Regions from separate parts of the Emticicia sp. TH156 genome, predicted to be linked through region 1. Evidence: riboswitches for the same ligand, from Rfam matches in the RefSeq annotation. Region 1 holds a riboswitch; the other holds the start of a gene.
What was found. A riboswitch is a leader RNA that binds a small molecule or an ion and turns the genes downstream of it on or off. The one in region 1 is predicted to bind thiamine pyrophosphate.

Region 1 (3,360 bases):
GTTCACCCTTGTTTTTTTCAGAAGCCATGCTTTTGCGTCATTAATTGGAACGAATATAGCAAATAATGAAACAAATAGAAGAAAAGCAAGAATGGAAAGCGCAGAAGAATAAGAAAAACTGATTAACAGAAACAGATAAACGTCTAATTATAAAACGCTTACATACGCAAACATTAACAGAATGCCTGCTACAAAAATTTATCTATTTTGATATTAACCCCACCCTGGCTTCTCCATTATTGATGCAGGCCAGGGTGGGGCAATAACTACAGCCTTACTCTTACCGCCAGCAGAAAATTGGTTCCTGCCTGCGGATAATAGAAGTTTTCTGTAACTACCTGTTGTTCATAAATATAGCTATAGGTATAGCCATTTGATTCGTACAGATGATTGAGAATGTTATTAACCAAAAGGCTAAAGGTCATTTCTTTCACAATTTTCGGATGCACCGTAAAATTGGCACGCAAATCATTCACAAAAAAGGCGTTCAGTTTACGTTTTTGGTCTGCTGTATTATCCATGTACTGCTTACCTACATACTTAGGCAGCCAGGTGAATTCAAGATTTTTTACCGGGGCAAAAGACAACTGCCCACCAGCTATCACATTAGGCGAAAACGAAATATCTGTTTTTGTGTACTGATTAACTTTATCGGCGCCACCATCGTAATTCACCACGGTTTCGGTAAAATTTTTAATTTTATTCTGGCTGAATGTAGCATTGGCGTTTAGTCTCCATTTTGGGGCAAAATTCCAGTTGGCTACCAGCTCAATACCTGCTCTGTAGCTTTTCGGAACATTCACCCGGATGGCCTCACCGACTCCGTTTACCTGTCCGGTCAGCACCAGTTGGTTGCGGTAGTTCATGTAATAGAAGTTCGCGTCGAAGCTCAGTTTCTGATTTGCCCAGCGATACCCGGCCTCTAAATCTTCCAGATGCTCGGGTTTCGGTGCTTTTATGTTATCCACAAAGTCGGTGCGGTTAGGCTCTTTATTACCTATGGCATAAGAAGCATATACAGATGCCCCGGTGCTTAACTGATAATTCATCCCGACTTTTGGGTTAAAGAAAGAAAAAGAAGTGTTTCGGGTAATATCCTGCAGTTTGTCGGCAATTCCTTTCATATCATACCCAACGGTGCGGTACTGCACGTCGCCGAACAGATTGAACCGGTCTGATAACTGATAATAAACCTTACCGAAAATGTTAAAATCGGTTTTAAGAGACCTGCTGGTGTACCATCGGTAATCGTTAGCAGGTGTCTCGGCCAGCTTTGTCCAGATTACTTCGCCGAAATGATGCCCATCATATTTGTTCCATGCCCCACCTATATTGGCTGAAAGCTTCTTATTACTCTGGTAATCAAAAGAGTACGTAATTCCATAAAAATGATTATCGAGCCACTTACGACGCACCAGGTCGGTAGAGGTAATGGTATCTCCGCCTATTATCACATTGGGTAGTTTATAGCCGGCGAGTGCGTCATCTGACCTGAACTGCTCATAGTAACCTTTACCACGCGTATAATGCAAAGTCGGATTGAACGTCCAGCGCTCGCTTAATTTAAAAGACGAAATCAATTGGTAATTATCCTGCTGATAATTATCAACCTGGTTCGGATACGTGTAAGGGTTGTATGTACGATTGGTTTTCAGAAGTTTCTCGGGTACCCCCTCCCAAGCCTGATAAGTAACTTCTTTCCCTGAGAAGATATTCAATCTGATAAAATTACTTTTGTTGTAGTAGCCCGTTGAAAAATAGAAAGATTTCAGGTCTGAACTGGCTCTGTCGATGTATCCGTCTGAAGATAATTTCGATAACCGGGCATCTACCACAAAATGGTTGTTTAGCAGCCCTGTACTTGCCATTACATTGGCTTTCATAGTGTTAAAAGACCCATAAGACAGGTTAGTCTCGCCAAAGGCCTCACGCTCATATCCTAAAGTGCTGATGTTCAGGCTGGCTCCGAAAGCCCCTGCGCCATTGGTAGAAGTACCTACCCCTCGCTGCACCTGAATACTTTGAACACTGGACGCAAAGTCTGGCATATTTACCCAGAAAGTACCCTGAGACTCTGAGTCATTGTAAGGAACACCGTTAAGGGTAACATTGATACGCGTAGGGTCTGAACCGCGGATACGTATCCCTGTATACCCGACACCCGCCCCGGCATCTGAACTCACTACTACCGACGGCAGTTGGTTGAGTAAAAAGGGCAAATCCTGCCCCAGATTCTGCTTTCTGATATCCCGCTGATATACGTTTGTGAACGCCATACCGGTTTTTTCGTTGGCACGTGTAGACCTCACCACTACTTCGTTCAGCTCTTTGATTTTGGTAGAGTCCTGAGCATTGGCTGAAAAAACTACCATGTTCATCAGCAAGACAACCGAAACGGTTCCCTGAAAAGATTTAGATAGGTTTAAAAGAAAACTGGCAACACTTTTTGTTAATTTTTTCATTGTATCACGAAAATTTTAACAAGGCAAAGGAGTAAAATCTTGTGAACCCATGAGGCTCGTTTGGTTAAACAAAATTTTAAATGGAAAACAATAGTTTTGCAGGTGCGCATCCTACAGTACTATTCTCTGTCCCTTCGGCAGAATTACCTGCATCAGGTTCAATGGGTATAATCTCAGCCCGTTATATTAAGGCACCCCTTTTGAGATAAGTTGTGCAAAGAAAACGTTTTTTTTAGAAATCTTGTTTATATTAGTGATAGAAATTTATGGCACAAATGGAATTGTTGACGTAATCCGAAAGTAAATAACCCTGCGTGATGTAGATTTTGTGCTGTTTTTATTTTAAAGAGAAGATACTATGACTCAGTTTATGGTGGAATTTGATTTGCCAGTGCCTTTCCCAGAAAGTTTCATTGCAAAAATTCCTTATCAAAGAATTGCTGTTAATCAATTGCTGGAAGACGGCAAATTGCACTCTTATGCGTTGTCTTCAGACAGAAGCAGACTATGGTGTATTGTAAACGCCCAGGATGAACTGGAAGTAATGGATATTATTTCTGAATTTCCGTTAATAGATTATATGTCTCATACCATTACCGAATTAATGTTTAATAATTCAGTAGTAATGAAAGTACCTACTTTTTCACTGAACTAACATCTTTTGGTGGCCTGCTTAACAGGCCACTTATATTCTTGTCTAAAACCTCATGCCCAATTTTCTTATCACTAATAATTTAGCTCTTCCAGAGAATTACTCGATTGTTGAACTGGATGGCAATAAAACACAGACACTCAGAGGCTTTTATGAAGAAATTGCCGATGCTTTGGCGTTCCCGGAAGAGTTTGGTTTCACGCTTGATGAACTAGACGAAATGCTAAGCGATTTGTCGTGGCTGGA
Region 2 (3,360 bases), on a different contig from region 1:
ATGTTCGAGGTACAGGGAATCCTGCATCAGATAAAACTGGAATTTTTCAAGCGGCAGGGTGCCGTTGGTCAGTTCCTGAATAAAGGGCATTTGCAGAATGGATTCATAAACAGGGGTAATGTTTTGCCAGGCGTTGTCAGACCATTTCATTTTTAATCAGTTTTTGAGGATTGAAGAAGTGATTCAATGGGCCATTGCCTTTACCGATGGCCACATTTGCCCCATGCCTGATGGCCTTATGCACGTAAGTCTGCCCAAGTTTTACGGCTTCAGACAAGCCATTGCCCTGCGCCAGATAAGCCGCAATGGCAGACGACAACGTACAACCCGAACCATGCGTATTGTTGGTAGCGAATTTCTCGAACTCGAACGGGTTGATGTTGCCCTGCCCGTCGAAAAACAGCGAAGTAATGACGGGTAAATCAAGATGCCCGCCTTTCAGCAATACCGATTTGCAGCCCAGGGCCATTATTTTTTCTCCGGCCAGGTACATATCGTCCAGCGTTTTAATGGGCATATTTGCCAGAATGGCGGCTTCGTCCATGTTGGGTGTAATAACCGACGCTATGGGAAACAGTTGCTCAATAATGGCCTGAATGGTGGCGTCTTCTATGAGTTTGTGGCCGCTGGTGGCCACCATTACAGGGTCAAACACCAACGGAACGGCAGGGTATTGCTGCAAGGTGGCAACAATGGTATGTACCAGCTCTGCGGTATGCACCATGCCGATTTTGATAGCACGCGGGGGGATGTCGTCCATGATGGCTTCTATCTGCTCGGCCACCGCCTGATAGGGTATTGGGTAAATGCTGCGCACGCCCTGCGTATTTTGCACCGGCAGGGCAGTAAGCACCGACGTAGCGTAACAACCCAGCGCCGAGAAGGTTTTGATGTCGGCCTGAATGCCTGCGCCACCGCTGCCGTCGAAACCGGCAATGGTGAGGGCAGATGAATAAGTGTATTTTTGCTTCATTTCAAAATCAGGTTTCGTAATTCGTAAGCCGCTTTTTGGGGGTGCGGCGCAGCGCAAATGGCCGACACCACCGCCAGGCTGTCGGCTCCGGCCTGCCAAATGGCGGCAGCATTGGTTTGGTTAATACTGCCTATGGCTATGAGGGGTTTGTTGGTCAGGCTTCTGATGTGCCGCAGGCCTTCCAGCCCCCATTCTGTAACGGTATCTGTTTTGGTAGGCGTAGCAAAAATGGGGCTGATGCCGTAGTGGTCAGCCGTTTCGGCTTCTGCGGTATCCAGCTGGCTCAGGTATTCTATCGAATAGCCGATTTGTAATTGCGTACCCCATTTTTTTCTGATTTCTGTTGGCGGAGTATCACTCCGCCCTACGTGTATCCCAAAAGCCCCAACCGCGTTGGCCACAGCCAGGTTGTCGTTAATGATGAGCGGTATGCCGTAGCGCTCGGTTATTTCTTTCAGTTGCAGGGCTTTTTCTATAAAAGCGGGCGTGGGCAGCGTTTTTTCTCTCAGCTGAATAATCTCCACACCTCCGGCAATGGCCTGTTCGGCCACTGTCAGAAAGCTGCGACCTGCGCAGGCGGCTTCTGAAATAACCAGATATAAAGCGTACGGAAACTGCGGATGCCCGGGCATGTCAGGAAATTTTGATGGTTTGCAAAAACTCTTTTTCGGTAATGTTGAAGAGCTTGTCAAGCAGCAATACCTGCAAAGTGCCGGGGCCTTTTGCTTTTTTGGCGGCCAGTTCACCACAAATGCCGAACAAAGCCATAGCGGCTGTCAATGCCTCGGTTTTGTCTTCAATAACAGCTATAAAGGCACCGATAACGGCAGTGGCCGAGCAACCCAGGCCCGTAACGCGGGTCATGAGGGCATGGCCGTTGTTGAGGTAAATGCGCTTGTCTTTACTAACAATGATATCGGTCTTGCCGGATATACACACCAGGGTATCATATTCGGTGGCTATTTGCAGGGCGGCATCAATGGCCTCGTTGCTTTCGGCAGTGCTGTCTACCCCTTTGGTTGGGGTGGTGTTGGCGCGTGCCAGTGCCAGTATTTCAGAGGCATTGCCGCGGATAACGGTTGGTTTATATGACAATAACTCGCTCAGGGTGCTGTCGCGGTAGGGAGTAGCTCCGGCGCCAACGGGGTCAAGTACCCAGGGTTTGTTGAGTTTTTGTGCCTGCTGAGCGCCCAGAAGCATTGATTGCACCCAGTATTGGTCTAGCGTGCCGATGTTGATAACCAATGCCTGGCAGATACGGGTCATATCCTGCACTTCGGCGTGGGCATGTGCCATAATGGGCGACGCCCCCACAGCCAGCAACGCGTTGGCGGTGTTGTTCATGACAACGAAATTGGTAATGTTGTGTACCAGTGGCGACTGTGTGCGGACAGTCTGGATGTGTTTCCAGAGGGTTTTTTCCATTGTTCGGGATTTTAGGATACAATGGCCCGGGCGAGAGAACTTTGAAAAAAAAGAGGATAAGATATGCGCTGTGCAGCTATATATTATTCGCTTTTCCCTACGTCGGTATCAACCGTATCAGGTTCAAAGGGACTCTCTCAATTCTATACAGAATACCCCTAAAGCCGTGGCAAAGATAAGGCTTTTGAGGGGAATGGCAAATTATAGTTGGGGAATGTGGGGGGATTGTGAGTAGGGGTTCAAAATTTTGAACCCCTACCTATTTCCAAAATGAATCGTTTTTCCAATTTGAGGGGAAACCTTTAAAAGCGAAAATCTGCCCGGGTGCGCTGATCTGACGAGAAGCGTGGCAGGTATTATTAGATGCAAAGAAAGAATGATTTTTAATTTCTCTATTAATAGTACAGATAAATAAATCTTAAGACTTGATACAATTGTTTTATTTTAAGAGATTTGTTTTTTTCTACCGGAATTTTTATCTGCTTTGATTTGCAAAAGAGCCATACATTCCCTTGTAAGTATTTATTAGCTTTTCTATTTTTGTTCATCACTAACCTCAAACCCCGTAACATGAAAAACTTTTTACTGCTATTGCCGGTGCTTGTGGTGTTAGGCTGCGGCAAGCAATCCTCTGAGCCGGATTTATCTGCTGAAATAAAAGGAGCTTATCAGGCTTTTGATGTTATTATTGATGCAAAGGAGTATCCGGCCCCATTTGCAGGCGGAGAGTTCTTGCTGGAGTTAATTCCACAGTCTGAAAGTAAATGTACGCTGAGAACATCGTCAGTTATACCCAATGCTTCTGAAGCTGGCAAGATGGAGGTCAGTCTTGTAAAGAAGGAGAAGTCAACCGAATTGCAAAAAGACAAACAAAAAGTCGGCCTTGTAACCGGGCAAATACTGGAGTTTTATTTTGTTGATAATGACGGCAAGGCTGTTACCATTAGAGCAAGAAAGAAGTA

Region 2: linked by a shared signal. The riboswitch ahead of thiM (hydroxyethylthiazole kinase) and the one ahead of C0V77_RS02025 (TonB-dependent receptor) in region 1 are both predicted to bind thiamine pyrophosphate.

Annotation. Positions count from the first base shown of each region.
Region 1 is NZ_PKRS01000001.1:465,996-469,355, forward strand. It holds gene C0V77_RS02020 (APC family permease) at 1-28, opposite strand, end outside; gene C0V77_RS02025 (TonB-dependent receptor) at 267-2,462, opposite strand; TPP riboswitch at 2,574-2,671, opposite strand; gene C0V77_RS02030 (muconolactone Delta-isomerase family protein) at 2,821-3,117, shown strand; gene C0V77_RS02035 (barstar family protein) at 3,170-3,360, shown strand, end outside.
Region 2 is NZ_PKRS01000005.1:197,607-200,966, forward strand. It holds gene tenA (thiaminase II) at 1-150, opposite strand, end outside; gene thiD (bifunctional hydroxymethylpyrimidine kinase/phosphomethylpyrimidine kinase) at 137-973, opposite strand; gene thiE (thiamine phosphate synthase) at 970-1,605, opposite strand; gene thiM (hydroxyethylthiazole kinase) at 1,607-2,398, opposite strand; TPP riboswitch at 2,476-2,568, opposite strand; gene C0V77_RS11220 (hypothetical protein) at 2,969-3,360, shown strand, end outside.